Regions from separate parts of the Shewanella sp. GD04112 genome, predicted to be linked through region 1. Evidence: riboswitches for the same ligand, from Rfam matches in the RefSeq annotation. Region 1 holds a riboswitch; the other holds the start of a gene.

Region 1 (4,411 bases):
CAAATGCAGCTTAAAGCCATAGAACCACCCCATGGTGCCTTTTCCTCTGCACGCCAGTCCCGCTAAGGTTTTATGGCGATGAATACGTAGGTTATGACACACTTTGATGCTGGTTGAATCAACAAATTCAATGCCAGTGGGAGCACTCTTGAGGCTGGCAAAGTAGCTGCAAAGCGGCACTAAAGCCGTGGGCATCACCTCAAGAAAGCGGGTATAGCTGAGTAAATTAGGAAAAGCAGATTTGTAGAAATGAGCCAGATAGCCGATGTAGAAGTTCTTGAAATCACGGTGGTGGGACATCTGAAAAAGTATGATGATGGTCATCACTTCGCTCATCGTCATACGGCCAGCGCGTTGACGCTTGCGTGTGCCATCGGTTAACAGCGTTTTTTCCCATTCAGGAATGAAAACAGCGCAAAAATCATCGACATCACAAAACACTTCCACTAATTTATGCATAGGCCCTCCGGTGTGATGAGGTTTCTCTTGGTCGAAAGATCCGATCACTTGGAGGGCTATTAGTTCAAATTTTTTTATCCCGAGTTCAGGTGTGATAGATAAAAAATCAGCCAGCATAATGCTGGCTGATTTGTTTTGAGAGCTTGGGAAATTAACAATGAAGACTCGCGAAAAAAGCGCTCGCTTACGTCAAGCTTATTTCGCGTTGCTTTGGGATTTGAGTCGTAACCACACAATGCTTAAGACAAACAGCACGCCACAGGTCAGCAGTCCCGCATTCACAGATTCTGTAAAACCAAGCACCACATAACCTACCATGCTGATCAGCGCCACAATCACAGCGTAAGGCAACTGAGTCACAACGTGGTCGATATGGTGACAGCTCGCGCCAGTTGACGACAAAATCGTGGTATCTGAAATCGGTGAGCAGTGATCACCAAATACCGCGCCCGCCAAAACCGATGCCAGCATAGGTAACATCATGGCTGTATGGCTGCCCATCGCCATATCGGCGGCAATCGGTAGCATAATACCGAACGTGCCCCAACTGGTGCCGGTAGAAAACGCCGTTAGACCCGCTAACACAAACATCAACGCAGGTAAGAAGGCAAAGGGAATGTTGCCTGTGGCGAGGCTTGCCATAAACTTACCGGTTTCAAGCTGGCCAATCACGCCGGCAATGGTCCAAGCAAATAACAGGATGTAAATCGCAGGCAGCATAGAGCGAGCGCCCTGCACTACGCCTTTGACGACCATCGACTTTTCAACGCCTTGCACTAGGTTAAGCACCAGCGCAACCGCTAAACCAATCAGGGCACCAAAGAACAGTGACGAGCTAACATCGGTTTTTTCAAAAGCTGAAATAATATTAAATTCAATACCTTCTTTCGCTAATACCTGGGCACCACTGTCGATCATAAAATACAGGGTCGCAAATACCAGCACGGTAATAGGTAAGAATAAACCAAGGATCTTACCCGTTTCGGCTTCGGGTAAATCGGCATTCGCTCCGGGCGGTAATCCTTTATTCTCATCATATAAATTACCGCGCTGTGCATTTAATTCATGCTCACGCATAGGGCCAATATCTAAGCCCATAAATGCAACGCAAAGTAATAATAATAAAGAGAAAATAGCGTAGAAATTCATAGGGATCATTTGAATAAACACACTCAAATGACCAGAGTCGGCAAAACCGTGAGCGGTTAATATGCCGCCGATCAGCGCAATAATATAAGCACCCCAACTAGATACCGGCGAAATAACACAAACCGGTGCCGCCGTTGAATCTAATAAATAGGCTAACTTAGCGCGGGAAATATAATAACGGTCAGTGACGGGCCTTGCGACAGAACCCACGACTAAGCTATTGAAATAATCGTCAATAAAGACAACACAGCCTAAAAACATGGTCAGCAATTTGGCATCGCGTTTATTGCGAATATGCAGGCGCGCCCAATCGGCAAATGCCCTAGCACTACCACTGACGGTAATTAATGCCGTGATCATCCCTAATACAATTAAAAAGCCGAGAATGTATAAATTCCAAGAATTTACGCCATCTTCTGACCAAAAAAGTCCTTTTACACTGTTTAATAAAAACTCACCGCTGGCCACAGGTGAAAATTGATTGAGTAATAACACCCCAATCACAATACCTAAACCGAGGGAAAGGAGAACACGGCGAGTGAAAATCGCCAACACAATTGCGACCACAGGCGGCAGCAGAGAAAGTGCCGAATCGGCGTAACTTACTACAGTCATTGATTATTTCTTCGTCAAAATACGAATGGAGGGCGACTGAACTGGTGGGAAAAGGCAATAGATACCCAAGATCACCTGTCCTATCAGTAGCGCTCCATAGTAACTATTCCTAATATCCGTATCAGAAAATACTATGGCAGTGCTGTACCTATTCGGCACAACCCCAGCAGTTGATCTTGATAAATCAAACCACTTCGGCACCAAATCCTTTCGTGAACGATCAACGGAATCACCCTACTGATCACTACTGATATTTGGTGCGCCTCTACTTCTAAGAACGCCCATGCACGGGCGTGAGGCACATAAAAACATAAGCGGCTAAGCAGTTGCCACCGCAAAGCCGCTTACTTTGACTTAGATCACGGATAAAATCAACCTAGAGTTGAAATCAACTCTGGAACGGCGTCGAACAGGTCGGCTTCGAGACCATAATCGGCCACTTGGAAGATTGGCGCTTCAGGATCTTTGTTGATTGCCACAATCACCTTAGCGTCTTTCATCCCTGCTAAATGCTGAATCGCACCCGAAATCCCCACGGCGATGTAGAGATTTGGCGCCACAATCTTACCGGTTTGACCCACTTGCAGATCGTTAGGCACAAAACCTGCGTCAACCGCGGCGCGAGAAGCCCCAACCGCGGCACCGAGTTTGTCCGCCAATTGCTCTAACATACCGAAGTTTTCACCGCTGCCCATACCACGGCCACCAGAAACAATAATGCCCGCATTACCTAACTCTGGACGTGCTGAAACGGTCAATGATTGAGATACAAACTGGGTTTTGGCTTCAAATACTTTATCTAAGGTGGTCACGGCGGCACTGTTGCCCTGCGCCGCTGCATCGAAGGCACTGGCACGGACTGTCATCACTTTAATCGCGTCATGGCTTTGTACTGTCGCTAAAGCGTTACCCGCGTAAATCGGGCGAACAAAAGTATCACTGCTCACCACGCCAATCACTTCAGAAATTTGCGCAACGTCTAACAAGGCCGCCACACGTGGTAGCGTATCTTTGCCAGCGCTCGATGCTGCAGCCAAGATATGGCTGTAGTTTGGTGCTAAGTCCACCAACAATTTAGCTACGTTTTCGGCTAAATGCGCTTCATAGGCACTGTTATCGGCGACTAATACTTGAGCGACACCTTGTAAGGCTTGCGCGGCTTGTGCCACGGCGCCACATTGGTGACCTACCACCAATACATGCACATCATCACCAATGGCACACGCAGCGGTGACAACCTTTGCGGTATCCAGTTTCAGTGCCGCATTATCGTGTTCTGCTAATACTAAAATGGCCATTTAGATCACCTTCGCTTCATTCTTTAACTTTTCAACCAGCTCAGCTACCGACGCAACCATGATGCCCGCCTTACGTTCGGCAGGTGGCGTCACCTTCACCACAGTTTGATGGGCTTTTAGCGTCACACCTAAATCCGCAACAGTGAGCACATCTAATGGCTTACGTTTAGCTTTCATGATGTTAGGCAATGAAGCGTAACGAGGTTCGTTCAAACGTAAATCGGCAGTCACCACAGCTGGCAGCGGCAGACTTAAGGTTTGCATCCCGCCATCTATCTCGCGAGCCACTTGCACTGAATGACCTTCGACTTTGATTTCAGAAGCAAAAGTGGCTTGTGGCATATCCGTTAATGCCGCAAACATTTGGCCAGTTTGGTTATTATCGCCATCGATAGATTGCTTACCAAACAGCACTAATTGCGCTTGTTCTTTTTCTTGTACGGCTTTGAGTAATTTGGCAATCGATACTGGGGTTAACTCTTCTTCAGTATCAATGTGAATCGCACGGTCAGCACCTAGTGCTAACGCGGTACGCAATTGTTCTTGAACGGCTTTATTGCCGATACTGACGACCACTACTTCAGTAGCACTGCCCGCTTCTTTTAAACGAACCGCTTCTTCTACTGCAATTTCACAAAAAGGGTTCAACGCCATTTTGAGGTTTGCGGTATCAACGCTGGTGTTGTCAGCTTTTACCCTGACCTTCACATTGGCATCAACTACGCGCTTAACAGGCACCAATACTTTCATAGGGTTTCCTTCCTACAATTTCATGTACATGGACAAAACATTGGTCATCACCAATGCAGGATAGAGCCACTTTACGTCCTGTTAACGTTAACGTCAACCAAACTCAAACGCCTGTTTGCATTTTTTAAGACTGTGGTATT
Region 2 (4,411 bases), 890 kb from region 1:
TGAAACGGTAGTATTCGACAGAGCTCTTTTCTTCGACTTCGTTACCAGCGCTATTCACACGAGTCAGAAGGTTGCGAGCACGAATCGTCAATTCACGTGGGTTGAACGGCTTGGTAATATAATCGTCCGCGCCAATTTCAAGTCCAAGGATTTTGTCGACTTCGTTGTCACGGCCTGTCAGGAAGATCAGACCGATGTTGTTGATTTCACGTAATTCACGTGCCAACAACAGACCGTTTTTACCTGGTAGGTTAATGTCCATAACCACTAGGTTAATTTTGTTTTCCTGCATAGCCTTATGCATTTCTGCGCCATCATTGGCCTCAGTTACCACATACCCTTCTGCCTCGAAAATACTTCTCAGCGTGTTACGGGTAACGGCTTCATCTTCAACGATCAGAATGTGCGGATTTTGCATATTAATTACCTAAATTTTAACCAATTTTATTCTAACCATAAGGACCGCTTACATCGGATCCTTATATTCATAAAATGTTGATACTTCCTCTAACTGCTCTGTGCTTCAAAGGAAAGATCTTTACGGCGACACATCAGGATGTATATAAAGTGCACGTTTAAAGTGTAATACGATAAAACGTAACCAGTATCAACTTCGATAAGCAATAGTTATAAATAGTTCCTTAACTATTGTTTTTTTTAAAATGTTTAAATGATAACTCAAATGTAGAACACATTTTAAAAGATGTCTGGCCAGATTAGGGTGATTTCGCAGAGGAATCTAACAAACCCTTGTCAAGATTAAGCAAACTTAATGTTATCTGCTTAACTAGCCAATGGCGTCATTGTACTCGTTTTAGGCATTTGTTAACAAATGAAATGTTAACAAATTTCTGGTTGAGGCCCTGATTTACCATGATATTTACTTTAGTCATTGATTAGTATAACTAATGTATTTTTGATTCTTGTGAGCCAGTTCACGCCTCTTTGGATTTTTGAGGCGCTCTGCTACACTAACCCGGGTTCATTTTTCGACTAGACTACCAATGGACAACATGACTCAAGATTTGTGGCAGCATTACCAGAAGCCGTTGTTTTTGCTTACTCAAGCATTATCCTGTGATTTTTCCTTTGCTGTAATTACCGCCCATAATCCCGCTTCAACCCTCCTCAGTCCCAGCCAAAACCGTTTACTTGACCGCCAACTTCTCCGTGATATTGAATTAATCGGCAGCCCCTATCGTGCAATGGTGGGCGCATCGCCAGATTTATCCCATATGGAGAAGAGCTGGGCGGTGTTTGTCGATAGAAGCATGGCGCTGCAGCTAGGGAAAAAGTTTAATCAATATGCCATCTATATGGTGGAAAAGGGTGAGGTGAGTTTAGTGCCTTGCACCATCACCGGGCATGATGAAGTGTGTTTAGGCCTGTTTAATGATCACGTGCGTTTGGTTTACGAACTGCCCGATCTAGCGACCTAACCCGCGCGTTTTTAACTATTTTCTTATCCGGCTTTGCCTGTAAAGGGCAAGGCTAGGTCGCTTCTTTTTTAATCCTTTGAATGTCTGTTCGATACCTCGCCGCCATTTTTTGCTTTGGCTTTACCGCTAAATTGCTCATTGTTTTTAAAAGCGTTTATTGAATTTGTTTATGCGATGTGAAATTAGCATTGACTTCATTAGGGGTTTATTGCTACTTTTTTCGTCCCTTTCCGGCGGAAAGGAACAGAAGAGGAGCGTTAACTAGGTAGTCAGTCAGAGGAGCACAAACTCCAGCGATGATTGATGAGGGAGATTAACGCCGAGGCATAGATGTGGTTGCTGCATGTTTATGTCGGTCGCTTAGGCTGAATCCTAACGATTGTCACCTGTAATTGGTGGAGAGCTTCTGGTGACGATTGCTGTTTCCCTTCTATTGGGGTGCGTATCATTGAGCACCAGGCTCTTCGAACGAAGTTGGTTCGGAGCGTAATCATGTTAGTTAATCAAGATCTTATCCTAGTTTGTGCCGTGTCTTCTGCTTCTGCGGAGGTACGATAATGTCTCTTGTTGTCGCAAAATTTGGTGGTACCTCAGTCGCCGATTACGGCGCAATGAATCGCTGCGCCGATATCGTACTGGGCAATCCCGATTGCCGTTTAGTAGTGGTTAGCGCCTCCAGTGGCGTGACTAACCTTTTGGTTGAGCTCACCCAAGAGTCGATGAACGACGATGGTCGTTTACAGCGCTTAAAGCAAATTGCGCAAATTCAATACGCTATCTTAGATAAACTGGGTCGTCCCAACGATGTAGCTGCGGCATTGGATAAGCTGTTAAGCCGTATGGCGGTATTGAGCGAAGCGCTAGCATCCCAGCGCAGCAAGGCCACCATGGATGAGTTATTGTCCCTTGGCGAGCAGTGCTCATCAGCATTATTTGCGGCGGTATTGCGGGAAAAAGGCGCTAACTCGAGTGCCTTCGATGTGCGCAGAGTGCTGCGCACCGACAGCCATTTTGGCCGCGCCGAACCACAGGTTGAGCAAATTGCCTCTCTCTCACGTGAGCATTTACTGCCGCTGTTATCTAAACAAGTGATTGTGACTCAAGGCTTTATTGGTTCCGATGAGGCGGGACAAACCACCACGCTTGGCCGTGGCGGTAGCGACTATTCTGCGGCACTGTTAGCCGAAGCCTTAAAAGCCTCCGCGGTTGAGATTTGGACCGATGTGGCCGGGATTTACACTACCGATCCGCGCCTTGCGCCAAACGCCCATCCTATTGCCGAAATCAGTTTTAACGAAGCCGCCGAAATGGCGACTTTCGGTGCCAAAGTGCTGCACCCTGCGACGATTCTTCCTGCGGTGCGCCAACAAATTCAAGTGTTTGTCGGCTCGAGTAAGGAGCCTGAAAAGGGCGGTACTTGGATCCGTCATCAGGTTGAAGATGCGCCCGTGTTTCGCGCGGTTGCACTGCGCCGCGACCAAACGCTACTCAATTTACACAGCCTGCAAATGCTGCATGCACAGGGCTTCTTGGCTGAAACCTTTGCCACACTGGCAAGGCATAAGATCAGTGTGGATTTGATCACCACTTCCGAAGTTAACGTCTCTCTGACCCTAGATAAAACCGGCTCTGATTCAAGCGGCCAAGGGCTGTTGAGCGAGGCGCTGTTGCAGGAATTATCACAGCATTGCCGCGTGCGTGTTGAAGATGGTTTAGCACTGGTGGCGATTATCGGTAACCGGATTGCCACCACTGCCGGCATTTGCCGCCGGGTGTTTGAAGTGCTCGAGCCCCACAATGTGCGTATGATCTGCCAAGGCGCCAGCCCGCATAACTTGTGCGTATTGGTAGCCGAATCAGAAGCGGCGCAAGTGGTTAAAGCACTGCACGAAAACCTGTTCGAAGGCGTGTAATATGCAACCGATTGCATCGTCTTTAACCATTGGGGAGCTTGCCGCAGGGCAAGCGCTCACCCTGCCGATTTACCACTTCAAGCCAAGTGGCCAAGTCGCTGGCCCTAAAGTGTATATTCAGGCCAATGTCCACGGCGCTGAGGTGCAGGGCAATGCGGTGATTTTCCAATTGATGAAGCAGCTCGAACGCTGCGACATCTTAGGGGGAAATCACCTTAGTGCCCTTAGCGAATCCGCTGGGGATAAATCAAAAGAGCGGTGAGTTTACGCTGGGGCGTTTTGACCCTATCACAGGGGCAAACTGGAACCGCGAGTACTTAAATCACTCGATTGATTTACCCGCTTGGTACCGTGAGCATGCTGAGCTGAGCGATAGCGCGCTTATCCAAGCTTACCGCAGCACTTTAGTCGAGGCGTGTCAGCAGCGTTTACGCAATGAGTGGGGCGTGACCACAGGCCACAGATTAGCGGTTAACCTGCAGGCTATGGCCCACGAGGCGGATATAGTATTGGATCTGCATACCGGGCCTAAATCCTGTAAACACTTGTATTGTCCAGAATATGACCTTGCGGCGGCGCAGTATTTCTCGATTCCATACACCTTAGTGATCCCCAATAGTTTTGGCGGGGCTATGGATGAAGCGGCATTTTGCCCTTGGTGGCAATTGAGTGAAGTGGCGAAAGCGCAGGGGAGGGATCTCGAGATTGCCGTTTCGGCCCTTACCTTGGAACTGGCGAGCCAAGAACGCATTTGCCTCGATGATGCTTTAGTCGATGCCAAGGGCATTTTGGCCTATTTGAGTCATCGAGGGGTGATCGCCGAGCGAGTCGCGCCCGCAAAGATGCCGCGTTTTGGCTGTTATCTTAAGGATTACAAAAAGTACCATGCGCCCATGGCGGGATTGGTGGAATATGTGGCGCCCGTGGGAGAGCCACTGGCGGCGGGTGAGACCTTAGTCAATCTGCTGCGCCTTGACTTATATGGCAGTGAGCAGGAGCTGACGGCACTAAGCTTGCCGCAGGATTGTGTGCCCATACTCCATTTTGCCTCGGCGTCAG

The links. Region 1 has a riboswitch for lysine ahead of N7386_RS07465 (Na+/H+ antiporter NhaC family protein). Riboswitches for the same ligand answer to the same signal wherever they lie in the genome.
Region 2: another riboswitch for lysine. It lies ahead of lysC (lysine-sensitive aspartokinase 3); the one in region 1 lies ahead of N7386_RS07465 (Na+/H+ antiporter NhaC family protein).

Annotation. Positions count from the first base shown of each region.
Region 1 is NZ_JAOEAL010000001.1:1,650,267-1,654,677, reverse strand. Features, by position in the region: gene N7386_RS07470 (IS982 family transposase) at 1-459, opposite strand, end outside; gene N7386_RS07465 (Na+/H+ antiporter NhaC family protein) at 655-2,223, opposite strand; lysine riboswitch at 2,303-2,499, opposite strand; gene N7386_RS07460 (FAD-binding protein) at 2,595-3,521, opposite strand; gene N7386_RS07455 (electron transfer flavoprotein subunit beta/FixA family protein) at 3,522-4,271, opposite strand.
Region 2 is NZ_JAOEAL010000001.1:762,330-766,740, forward strand. Features, by position in the region: gene arcA (two-component system response regulator ArcA) at 1-418, opposite strand, end outside; gene N7386_RS03350 (DUF3293 domain-containing protein) at 1,005-1,439, shown strand; lysine riboswitch at 1,679-1,853, shown strand; gene lysC (lysine-sensitive aspartokinase 3) at 1,997-3,352, shown strand; partial or broken gene N7386_RS03360 (succinylglutamate desuccinylase/aspartoacylase family protein) at 3,354-4,411, shown strand, end outside.